One region of the Enterobacter cloacae complex sp. 385G4 genome, then DNA from elsewhere that is predicted to be linked to it. Evidence: predicted binding sites of a transcription regulator. Region 1 holds the regulator's gene; each other region holds the start of a gene.

Region 1 (3,085 bases):
CGCAGCGGCGGGTTCTCTTCGCCTTTTTCGCGGCCCGGACGGCGACCAAACATCACCGATACCGGCACCATCTGCACATCCAGGTCAGGATTGCTGCGGTGCAGGTCGAGATAGTCGTGGAACAGCTTGATGGACTCTTCTTTCGGTGTGTAATAGGTAAACACGCGCGGCCCGCCGTGAATGAACACGTAGCGCGGCAGCAAAGTGCCGTCAACTTCCAGTGGTTCAAGCGGATCGGGTAAATCATGCGCCAGACACTGGGCACGGAGCGTTAGCAGGTCTGCCTTAGAGTTATAAGGCAAAACGTACATAATAGGGCGCGACGTATCGAGCCCCAGTTCCAGCGCGGGTTCTGCTGGGATAGACTTGCTTTTTACCAGTATGCTTAATGGTAAATTAAGTAATTTGTAGTAAATTCGTGGCCAGCCGGACATAAACGATGTAAAGCCTCTGGTTAATAATGCAATTGCGGCGCAAGGATAACAGAAAGCGCGCAAAATTTCTGTTGTTACCCGTCATACTTCAGGCGGCAGCGAAACGCGCTGCAGCTCCTGTTACTGACGCTCTTTTTTAAAAAAGGTTCTTTTAATGGCCAATAATACCACTGGGTTGACGCGTATCATCAAAGCCGCCGGCTATTCATGGAAAGGTTTCCGTGCCGCGTGGGTCAATGAAGCTGCTTTTCGCCAGGAAGGTGTCGCCGCTATCGTCGCGGTTATCATCGCCTGTTTCCTTGATGTAGATGCCATTACCCGCGTGCTTCTCATCGGTTCCGTACTTCTGGTGATGATAGTGGAAATTCTCAATAGCGCTATTGAGGCCGTGGTCGATCGAATCGGCTCTGATTTTCACGAGCTCTCTGGCCGCGCGAAAGATATGGGCTCCGCCGCTGTCCTGCTGGCGATTATCACCGCAGCCATTACCTGGGTCACGCTGCTTTGGTCACATTTCCGATGATGCTCGAGGAATAATTAAGTCCCTGGTTTTTTGTGCAGTTTTTGGTTCCAAAATCGCCTTTGACTGTATATACTCACAGCATAACTGTATATACACCCAGGGGGCGGAATGAAAGCATTAACGACCAGGCAGCAAGAGGTGTTTGATCTCATTCGGGATCATATCGGCCAGACGGGTATGCCACCCACGCGTGCGGAAATCGCGCAGCGTCTGGGTTTCCGTTCTCCGAATGCTGCCGAGGAACACCTGAAAGCGCTGGCGCGTAAGGGTGTGATTGAGATTGTGTCAGGCGCGTCGCGTGGTATCCGCCTGCTGGTGGAAGAAGAGACGGGCATTCCGCTGATAGGCCGCGTTGCCGCAGGTGAACCGCTGCTGGCACAACAGCATATTGAAGGTCACTACCAGGTCGATCCTGGTATGTTCAAGCCGAGCGCTGATTTTCTGCTGCGCGTTAGCGGGATGTCGATGAAAGACATCGGCATTCTTGATGGCGACCTTCTGGCCGTTCACAAAACGCAGGATGTGCGAAACGGCCAGGTGGTGGTTGCGCGCATTGATGACGAAGTGACCGTTAAGCGCCTGAAAAAACAGGGTAACACCGTTCAGCTGTTGCCCGAAAACAACGAGTTCACCCCGATTGTGGTCGACCTCCGCGAACAGAGCTTCTCTATTGAAGGTCTGGCTGTTGGCGTGATTCGTAACGGCGAATGGCTGTAATCTCTTCCTGACAGGCTACGCTTCCGCTGTAGCCTGCTTCATTTACCCTTCCCGGTATCTCTCATGTCACTGCTGACGGCATCTGATAAGGCATTGTGGCGTCTTGCCCTGCCGATGATTTTCTCCAATATCACCGTGCCCTTGCTGGGTCTGGTCGATACGGCCGTTATTGGTCATCTCGATTCCCCTGTTTATCTTGGCGGCGTGGCGATTGGCGCGACGGCAACCAGCTTCCTGTTTATGCTGCTGCTCTTTTTGCGTATGAGTACTACCGGGCTCACGGCACAGGCGTATGGTGCGAAAGATCCGTTACGTCTGGCGCGTGCGCTGGTGCAGCCGCTGATCCTGGCGCTTGGCGCGGGGGCGCTCATTGTTTTACTGCGCACGCCCCTGATAGACCTTGCGCTCCATGTCGTTGGTGGCAGCGAGGCGGTACTGGAGCAGGCGCGTCGCTTCCTGGAAATCCGCTGGCTCAGCGCGCCCGCTTCGCTGGCAAACCTGGTTCTGCTGGGGTGGTTACTGGGTGTGCAATACGCCCGTGCGCCAGTGATTTTGCTGGTCGTGGGAAACCTTCTCAACATTGTGCTCGATCTCTGGCTGGTGATGGGCCTGCATATGGACGTGCGCGGGGCGGCACTGGCGACGGCGATTGCCGAATACGGAACCTTACTCATTGGGCTGTGGATGGTCTGGCGCGTGCTGGCCCTGCGCGGGATATCCCTCGTAATGCTGAAAACCGCATGGCGCGGCAATATCCGTAAACTGCTGGCGCTCAACCGTGACATCATGCTGCGCTCGCTTCTGCTACAACTCTGTTTTGGCGCATTGACGGTTTTTGGTGCCCGTCTTGGGCCTGAGATCGTCGCGGTGAATGCGGTCCTGATGACATTGCTGACGTTTACCGCCTACGCGCTGGACGGCTTCGCCTACGCCGTTGAGGCGCATTCCGGGCAGGCGTACGGCGCGCGGGAAAGTGGCCAGCTTAGGGATGTCTGGCGGGCAGCCTGTCGACAAGCGGGACTGGTCGCGCTGACGTTTGCACTGATTTATGCCTGTTTTGGCCGTCACATTATTGCATTACTCACTTCGATCCCGGCTTTACGCGAACTGGCGGACCACTACATCGTCTGGCAGGTGATCTTGCCGGTGGGGGGAGTGTGGTGTTATCTGCTGGACGGCATGTTTATCGGTGCGACGCGCGGAGCGGAAATGCGCAACAGTATGGCGGTTGCGGCGGCGGGGTTTGGTTTGACGCTGCTGACGCTTCCGTGGCTGGGTAATCACGGTTTGTGGCTGGCGCTTGCGGTCTTTCTCTCCCTGCGCGGCCTCTCGCTTGCCTTTATCTGGCATCGCCACTGGCAAAATAATACCTGGCTTCCTTCCCGTCACGATATATCGTGACGGTTAAAGA
Region 2 (3,085 bases), on a different contig from region 1:
GCACGGGACCAGCAGAGGATCATCTAGGAAAAGGCCGCTTCGTGCGGCCTTTATCATTTATTTTGCCCAGCTTTTGGCTTTGGCTGGTGAGTCTACAAGAACCCCTTCGGCACCCAGTGTTTTCGCCTTCTGGTAATCCTCTTCAGAGTTCACGCCGATAAAAATCAGATGGGCATTGCCCTGAGAGCGGAAGCAGTCAACGGCCTCTTTGTCCCAAGTTAATGTTGCAGGAGAGACACCTTCGCCTAAGGTGAATTTCTCGACCACTTCTACTTTTCGGTTTAACTCAAGCCCATACCAGTAATCGTCCATTTTTTGTGAAGGAGGCAGACATTCATGGCTCAACGAAATCGTGGCCAGACGCGTTCGGGTTTCGCTGCGCGTGACAAAGCGGGGGATTTCGACAGGCAATGCTTCCATATAGCGATCTTCGGTTGAATAAACGCGAACGCGATTCAGGCTGTTGGTCTCTTTCAATACGTTAAGCAGCGCGTTGCCCATGGTCGCCGGATCGGCATCCGGCGATTTGATGTCAATGAAAAAACGCGTATCTGGCCAGGCGCTCAGCACCGACTTCAGCGTCGGTATCGGGGAATTAAGCAGGCTTTCCGGCAGGCCCTTATCTTTCCACTTCACGCTGGCATCCGCTTTTGCCAGTTCTTCAGCGGTATACTGTGACACCTTTCCCTGCAGATTGGTTAACGCTTTCAGATCGGCAGGTCGATAGAGAACCGGTACGCCATCCCGACTGAGCTGCACGGTTATCCAGACGATATCTGTTTTGTTTTCGAGGGCGAGCTTAATGGCTGGCAGGGTATTTTCAGGTGCATCCGCAGTCCCGCCCCGGTGGGCAACGATCGCAGGGCTAGCAGATGCAGCACTCGCCAGAAACAGTAACGAAATCGAGAGAATTTTCTTCATGAATAATTACGCTCCATTGATTTTCTAAATGTATGTATATAAAGGTTTTATTACGAATGTTTGTAACACGTTTATATGACAACCGTGAGTAAGGAAAATAGCTGACGCATTTTTTGCCTTTTGTTATACTGTATATAAATACATGTGTGGTATGACCGATGCGCAAAATAATCCATGTCGATATGGACTGCTTTTTTGCCGCAGTGGAGATGCGTGACAACCCGGCGCTGCGGGATATTCCCATCGCCATTGGCGGCAGCCGCGTTCAGCGCGGTGTGATCAGCACCGCCAACTATCCTGCACGCAAATTTGGCGTGCGCAGCGCCATGCCGACGGCGATGGCGCTGAAACTGTGTCCGCACCTTACTCTTTTGCCCGGGCGCTTTGACGCCTATAAAGAAGCCTCAAACCATATACGCGAAATCTTCTCCCGCTACACCTCACTGATTGAACCGCTTTCGCTGGACGAAGCCTATCTGGACGTCACCGACAGCCTGCACTGTCACGGCTCCGCTACCCTGATGGCGCAGGAGATCCGCCAGACCATTTTCAACGAGCTGAATCTCACCGCGTCGGCAGGCGTCGCGCCGGTAAAATTTCTCGCCAAAATTGCTTCCGATTTAAATAAACCCAACGGTCAGTACGTCATCACCCCTGAAGAGGTCCCGGCGTTTTTAAAAACGCTGCCGCTTGGCAAAATCCCCGGCGTAGGCAAAGTCTCCGCCGCGAAGCTGGAAAGTATGGGGTTACGCACCTGCGAAGACGTGCAGCGAAGCGACCTGGCTATGCTGCTCAAGCGCTTTGGGAAGTTTGGCCGCGTGCTGTGGGAGCGCAGTCAGGGCATTGACGACCGCGATGTAAACAACGAACGGCTTCGTAAATCGGTCGGGGTTGAGCGCACGCTGAGCGAAGACATCCATGACTGGTCGGAATGCGAAACCATTATTACGGAACAGCTCTATCCGGAGCTGGAACGACGCCTGATCAAAGTAAAGCCTGATTTACTGATTGCCCGACAGGGCATCAAGCTGAAATTTAACGACTTTCAGCAGACGACGCAGGAGCACGTCTGGCCGCGCCTGAACAAAGAAGATCTTATCGCAACGGCGAAAAAGGCGTGGGAAGAACGACGAGGCGGACGAGGGGTGAGGCTGGTGGGACTGCACGTCACGCTGCTGGATCCGCAGCTGGAGCGTCAGCTGGTTTTGGGATTGTAGATTACACTCATCGTAGGCCCGGCAAGCGTAGCGCCGCCGGGCAACAGACGAGAAATTACTTCGCAGGGATCGCCTTCAGCAGTTCCGTCAACAGCGTCCAGTAATGGCCGACGCTTTCAATATGAACCTGCTCATCCGGCGAGTGTGGACCGGTAATGGTTGGCCCGATGGAAACCATGTCCATGTCCGGATACGGCTTCTTAAACAGACCACATTCCAGACCCGCGTGGATCACCTGGATGTTCGGGGTGCTGTTGAACAGACGCTGATAAGTTTCACGCACCAGCGCCATCACCGGAGAGCTTGCATCCGGCTGCCAGCCAGGGTAGCTGCCTTTGGCGGAGGTTTTCGCGCCCGCCAGCGCACCCAGAGATTCCAGCATGCTTACTACATACTCTTTACCGCTGTCGATCAGGGAGCGGATCAGGCAGATAATTTCCGCGCTGTCGTCGCTCATGGTCACCACGCCCACGTTCAGAGAGGTTTCCACCACGCCTTTCGCCACGTCAGAGTTGCGAATCACGCCGTTTGGCGTCGCGTTCAGCAACTGAACGAAGCTGTCGCGAGACTGCGCGGTCAGGGCGGCTTTATCCGTAGACACGGATTCCAGCACCACGGTCAGGTTCTTCTCTTTCGCCGACAGTTCGTTTTTCAGGATATCCAGGTAGACGCTGGAGAGTTTTTTCAGCTCGTCCGCTTTCGCCGCTGGCACCGCCACGGTGGCAAAGGCTTCGCGTGGGATCGCGTTGCGCAGGGTGCCGCCGTTGAAGTCCACCAGACGCAGGTCCAGCTCGGCCGCGTGGCCCGCCAGGAAGCGTGCCAGCAGTTTGTTGGCATTACCCAGGCCCAGGTGAATATCACCGCCGGAGTGACCGCCTTTCAGCCCTTTCAGCGTCAGCTTGAAGGTCTGGAAGCCCGCAGGAATCGCTTCGCGTGACAGCGGCAGG
Region 3 (3,085 bases), on a different contig from region 1:
GCGCTTCCACAAGCGATGAATGCCGAACGACATCAAGTCATTCATCACATCGTACTTCGCCGCCACGGAATGAAATACGTGGGCCACCATGTCAGCTTTCTGCGCTTTGGCTACAGTCTGAAAGCCAAAGTGCGTCGTGTCTTGTGAATCGTCAACCATTTCAGAGCCTGCTAATCAGTCAAATGTTCGTGAAGTGTAACAGATTGGGCGCAATTGCCCTACGATTCAACCACCGCGAAAGAAACGCGCTGGCTGCTCGTCTGGCGATAAATCCGGCGCTAAATCGTTGTCCTGGCTGGGTGAATTTTGTTCATCCCCGCCCTCACGCAGTCGGAACTCTTCGTCCTGGGCTGTCGCCTGTTCGACCAATTCCGGATTAATCTCGCGTTTAACCTCCACTCCCAGGCTGCGGAATGCTTCAGCCTGCGCAAGCAGGTTGCTACGCCCGGAGGAGAGCTTTTTCATCGCCTGGCGGTAGTTATCCTGCGCACGATCCAGGCTTTGCCCGACGGAGGACATGTCGTCCACGAAGAGGCGCATTTTGTCGTACAGCTTGCTGGCGCGATCGGCAATCTGCTGGGCGTTACGGCTCTGGTGCTCATAGCGCCACAGGTTCGCAATGGTGCGTAAAGCCACCAGCAGCGTGGTGGGGCTGACCAGCATAATGTTATTTTTCAGCGCTTCGGTGATCAGTTCGGGCTGTCTGTCGAGCGCCAGCAAAAACGCGGGTTCGACCGGGATAAACATCAGCACGTAGTCCAGCGAGCGCAGCCCCGGCAGTTGCTGATAATCTTTTCTGCCCAGCAGGCGAATATGGTTACGCACGGAGGCAATGTGCTCCTGCAGCGCCGATTCGCGCGTATAGTCATCTTCAGCGTTGAAGTAACGCTCATAGGCCACCAGCGTCATTTTGGCGTCAATGACCACATCTTTGCCCTGCGGCAGACGCACAATCACATCTGGCTGCATTCGCGAGCGGGCATCGTTTTCGATACTCACCTGCGTTTCGTATTCATACCCTTCCCGCAGGCCAGAGGCCTCCAGCACGCGGGTGAGCACCACTTCCCCCCAGTTACCCTGGGTTTTGTTATCGCCTTTCAGCGCCCGCGTCAGGTTGACCGCTTCCTGCGCCATCTGGGCATTCAGCTGTTGAAGATTGCGGATCTCATGCGCCAGCGTGTGGCGTTCGCGGGCTTCCTGACCAAAGCTGTCCTGTACCTGACGGCGAAAGCCGTCCAGCTGTTCGCGCAGCGGCGTCAGCAGGCTGTTCAGGCTCTGGCGATTTTGCTCATCAACGCGGCGGTTGCTGTGCTCGAAAATGCGGTTGGCGAGGTTCTCGAACTGCTCGCTGAGGCGCTGCTCGCTGTTGATCATCTGGCGGATTTTGTCTTCGGCATGCAGCTGGGTGGATTCAAGGCGGGTAGTCACTTCGCGGAGATCGGCCTCCAGCGAGGTGTTGATATCACGCAGGTTACGCAGTTCGTTATTGAGCAGTTCACACTCGTCGCGCCAGTGGTCGCTTAGGGCAAGCTGCTGTTTTGCGGCGCTTAAATCGGCGACGATCTCTTCGCGTTCAGCCAACTGCTCGGCCTTCTGCTGTACATGCTGATAGCTGGATATCAGCCAGCCTATCGCCACGCCCGCCAGCGCAATTACCGCATAAATCAGGATTGATATATCCACAATGCCCCCTGCATCAACGTATTACCCGCACAAAATAAGATTGTGCTGTATAAACGTCCAGTTTGAAAGGGTTTTCCTGCGAGGCGCTACGCAAAAAATAAAGGCCGAACGCGTCGGCCTTTTATCTCAGAGAGGAGAACTAGATCAGGCGGCGAGCCGCTTCAACCACGATTTTCACCGCGTGACTTTCTGTCTGCTTCATGGTTTCGGCGTTCGGGATCTCCTGCTGGGTACGGTTGACGATAACGCCCGCCACCATACCGGCACGCAGACCCTGGCTTGCGCACATGGTCAGCAGCGTTGCGGATTCCATCTCGTAGTTCATCACGCCCATAGACTGCCACTCTTCCATTGAGCCTTTGAAGCGGCTCACCACGCGGCCTGAGAAGGTGTCGTAACGCTCCTGGCCCGGATAGAAGGTATCAGAAGAGGCAGTTACGCCCACGTGAGTGGTTGCGCCCACGGATTTCGCCGCTTCAACCAGCGCGGTGGTGCACTCGAAGTCAGCCACTGCCGGGAATTCCATCGGTGCAAAGTGCAGGCTTGCGCCGTCCAGACGCACGGAAGCGGTCGTCACCAGCACGTCGCCCACGTTAATGTGCGGCTGAATCGCGCCGGTGGTGCCGATACGCAGGAAAGTACGAATGCCCAGCTGCGCCAGCTCTTCCACGGCGATAGAGGTAGACGGGCCACCGATACCGGTAGAGCACACAATCACCGCTTTGCCATCCAGCTCTGCGCGCCAGGTGGTGAATTCACGATGGGCAGCCAGCTTGACCGGCTTATCCATCAGCGCGGCGATCTTTTCCACACGCTCTGGGTCGCCAGGGACGATAGCGAGCGTAGCCCCTTGTAAATCGTTTTTAGTGAGGCCGAGATGAAAAACATCAGACTTAGACATAGGTGACTCCTCTGTGGGTCGGTTAGTCAGAAGAAGTAAAACGGTACTTTACAGAAGCGGTAAGCATAATTTCGTGACGCATCTCACCATGAATGAAAATGATTGCATTGAATTTCCATCAAAAAGTGATTCACATCACATTAACAAGTTATATCGTCGGGTGCTGCACAAAAGATAGACCGTTTAAGGCACTGTGAGTTGTTAACCTGGTGTCTATATTTACCTTTGCGCTAACTCATTGGTACGGAGAATGCCATGACTGAAAAAACCGGATTTGCACCTGCTGCGGCTCCGCATGCTTCAACCGTCGTCTCAACCTCAGAAGAGGCCATTACGGCGGGCGAGACCTCTATTCCCTCGCAGGGAGAGAATATGCCTGCTTACCACGCCCGACCAAAATCGGCAGAAGGTCCGCTGCCCATTGTGATCGTGGTCCAGGAAATTTTCGGCGTTCACGAACACATTCGCGACCTCTGCCGCCGGCTGGCGCTGGAAGGCTAT
Region 4 (3,085 bases), on a different contig from region 1:
CACCAGCGGCAAAGCGCTTGCTGTAGCGACGAAACTCATTGGCCGCCTCTTCCAGCGCGGCGGTAAGACGCTCGCGCTCCAGCGCTTCATCAAGCGTAGAGGCTTCGTAGACCTGCTCCATCAATGGCAGCGTGGCGTCCATCCAGCCTTCCGCAATCGCCACCCCTGGCGATGCCGGAAGGGCGCGAATGCGCGTATGGCGATACTGACCAAAGAGCGCAGCAAGCTGAGACTGAGAGAGGATCGCCGCCATCTGTGTCGCCAGCGTGACGAGGAAGGACTCTTCGCTTTCATCATACTGACGCAGCTCGCGCTGCTGGACGACCAGCACACCGAGTAGCTGACGACGCTGAATAATCGGCACCCCCAGAAACGCGCGGAAGCGTTCTTCTTTTACGGAAGGGATGTATTTAAAGCTGGGGTGTTTTTGCGCGTCGGCAAGGTTGATAGGTTCAGCCAGCCGCCCAACCAGCCCGACGATACCTTCATCAAAGGCGAGCGTTACGGTGCGCCCCCGCGGCTTTTTCAAACCGCGGGTCGCCATCAGGTAATAGCAGCGCCGATCGTGGTCGGCCAGATACACCGAACAGACCTCGGTCTCCATCGCAAGACAGATGTCAGTGACCAAAATATTCAGCGCCTCGTTGAGGCGCGGAGCGCTGGCCACCTTCTCGACTATTTCTCGCAAGCGGGTGAGCATGATTTGCGTAGCTTAACCTCTTTTACGTCGCCAGGCAGGTGCGCTCTGCGGCTTAGGCGGGATCTCCTGAAGCTGCATCACCACACTTGCAAACTCTTTCATCACCCTACGGTAAACATCGCGCTTAAATGACACGACCTGACGAACAGGATACCAATAGCTCACCCAGCGCCAGCCATCGAACTCCGGCGTACTGCTGGTTTGCATATTGATGTCCGAATCGTTGCCCACCAACTGCAGAAGAAACCACTTCTGTTTCTGGCCGATACAAACCGGCTTTGTGTCCCAACGCACCAAACGTTTCGGTAACTTGTAACGCAACCAGTTGCGGGTCGAGGCAAGGATGCGAACATCTTTTCGGCTTAAACCGACCTCTTCAAAAAGCTCCCGGTACATCGCTTGTTCTGGGGACTCTCCCGGATTGATCCCGCCTTGCGGGAACTGCCAGGAGTGCTGACCATATCGACGGGCCCACATGACCTGGCCCTGACGATTACAAATTACTATTCCTACGTTCGGGCGGTAGCCATCGTCATCAATCACCGGACTACCCCAAACTAAACCTTATATATGAATGATTGTTTCACACTACAGTGAGGCGGTAAACCACTCTCTTACAGGCCTGCAACCTAATAACATTTGAATAACTCACAAATAAGCGCAGAGTTATAAACAGATGTGCGGTCTCGAGGGCAATTTTATTCACCTTTTCTGTGGATATAGTTGTGAAGAAGTGTCTGATTACCGATGAACAACCTGAAATGGCCTCTGCCCTCCCATTTCTCGCCTTCAACATAAAGTCATATTTTTCATTATTTTATATTCATATCGACAAACAAAATGCAGAATAGCGTGACGATCGTCACAGCAGGGATCGTCGTGCTGATGAAAGATCGAACAGCGTCGGTTTTATCCACAGATTGTGCCAATAAGTTAGGCACAATTTGTCTGAAATTTGGATTTTCGTCGCACGTCAAGGCTGTAAATTGAAACAGTAGTCAGGGTTATGCCCAGTTATCCCATTTTTCTGTGGATAACATGGTGTAAGATCCTGTTTATTGTCAGTGACCAGATTTGAACAACCCGTTTTGCGTCCCTGATGAAACCGTGAAAAATTCATAAAAAAACCTATAAATCATGCACATGGAATATTGGTACAGAAAAAGTTAAACTCTATCCACAGGGGACTGTTTCTTCGTTTATTTTTTAATCAAAAGGTTATCGTCATGCATCCGCTTTCACCCTTGCTCTCACCGCCTTCGAGCGAAAGCCAGTTGCTACAGCAGGCTCAGCGCCTTGCAGGCTTCTCGCTGGGCGAACTGGCGGCGATGGCAGGGCTACAGATCCCGAAGGATCTGAAACGAGATAAGGGCTGGATCGGCATGCTTCTGGAGCTGTGGCTGGGTGCAAGCGCCGGGAGCAAGCCAGAGCAAGATTTCGCGGCCCTTGGCGTAGAGTTAAAAACTATTCCTATCGACCGCCAGGGTCGGCCTCTGGAGACTACCTTTGTCTGCGTTGCGCCCTTAACCGGCAATACCGGCGTAACGTGGGAAACCAGCCACGTGCGCCATAAGCTGAATCGCGTGCTTTGGGTTCCGGTTGAAGGTGAACGGCAGATCCCGTTAGCTGAACGCCGCGTTGGCGCGCCGCTGCTCTGGAGCCCGGATGAAGAAGAGGAGCATCAGCTGCGCCTGGACTGGGAAGAACTGATGGACATGATTGTGCTCGGTCAGGTCGAGCGAATTACCGCCCGGCACGGAGAAGTGTTACAGCTGCGCCCAAAAGCGGCAAACAGCAAAGCGCTTACCGAGGCGATCGGCGCGATGGGCGAACCCATACTGACGCTGCCGCGCGGCTTTTATCTCAAAAAAAATTTCACCGGCGCGCTGCTTGCTCGTCATTTCTTACTTAAAACATAGTTTTTTACTTATTTTGCGAGCTCACAAACATAATCGCCTGGTTTTTAAGATTTTACCGCTTCACCCTGTTGCTATAACGGGTTAATACTACACTATGATTTGATACGAGCCAGATGAGGACGATAACGATGAAAAAATGGGCGGTGTTAATTTCAGCAGTCGGGTTGGCGTTTGCCGTTTCGGGCTGCAGCAGCGATTACGTCATGGCGACGAAAGACGGCCGGATGATCCTGACTGACGGTAAACCTGAAGTCGACGATGATACCGGTCTGGTCAGCTACCACGACCAGGCAGGCAATAAAATGCAGATCAATCGCGACGAAGTCTCGCAAATTATTGAGCGATAACAGTCGGAGGTCAGTAGCCTACTGGCCTTTTTGATTTTTTTCTTCCCCTTTTGCTTCCCCTCTGCCATGTTTATATTCCTTTGTCGGGAGGTTCCTGACGCGGTCTACATGTCTATTGA

The links. The regulator LexA, encoded in region 1, represses DNA repair genes until DNA is damaged. The targets are predictions, from matches to a motif close to TNCTGTATGTACATACAGNA.
Region 2: dinB (DNA polymerase IV) is a predicted target of LexA. The motif match lies at 1,048-1,067, and genes of this name have one in related genera.
Region 3: rmuC (DNA recombination protein RmuC) is a predicted target of LexA. The motif match lies at 1,727-1,746, and genes of this name have one in related genera.
Region 4: mutH (DNA mismatch repair endonuclease MutH) is a predicted target of LexA. The motif match lies at 1,678-1,697, and genes of this name have one in related genera.

Annotation. Positions count from the first base shown of each region.
Region 1 is NZ_JBXWDD010000009.1:65,165-68,249, reverse strand. It holds gene plsB (glycerol-3-phosphate 1-O-acyltransferase PlsB) at 1-434, opposite strand, end outside; gene AC2FAJ_RS19440 (diacylglycerol kinase) at 589-957, shown strand; gene lexA (transcriptional repressor LexA) at 1,066-1,674, shown strand; gene dinF (MATE family efflux transporter DinF) at 1,738-3,075, shown strand; partial or broken gene AC2FAJ_RS19425 (hypothetical protein) at 3,072-3,085, shown strand, end outside.
Region 2 is NZ_JBXWDD010000006.1:37,890-40,974, forward strand. It holds gene nqrM ((Na+)-NQR maturation NqrM) at 1-27, shown strand, start outside; gene AC2FAJ_RS16040 (glycerophosphodiester phosphodiesterase family protein) at 58-921, opposite strand; gene dinB (DNA polymerase IV) at 1,080-2,138, shown strand; gene pepD (cytosol nonspecific dipeptidase) at 2,194-3,085, opposite strand, start outside.
Region 3 is NZ_JBXWDD010000013.1:16,151-19,235, forward strand. It holds gene ubiE (bifunctional demethylmenaquinone methyltransferase/2-methoxy-6-polyprenyl-1,4-benzoquinol methylase UbiE) at 1-159, opposite strand, end outside; gene rmuC (DNA recombination protein RmuC) at 226-1,683, opposite strand; gene udp (uridine phosphorylase) at 1,823-2,584, opposite strand; gene AC2FAJ_RS21375 (dienelactone hydrolase family protein) at 2,840-3,085, shown strand, end outside.
Region 4 is NZ_JBXWDD010000007.1:130,285-133,369, forward strand. It holds gene ptsP (phosphoenolpyruvate--protein phosphotransferase) at 1-700, opposite strand, end outside; gene rppH (RNA pyrophosphohydrolase) at 713-1,243, opposite strand; gene mutH (DNA mismatch repair endonuclease MutH) at 1,927-2,619, shown strand; gene AC2FAJ_RS17615 (YgdI/YgdR family lipoprotein) at 2,748-2,966, shown strand.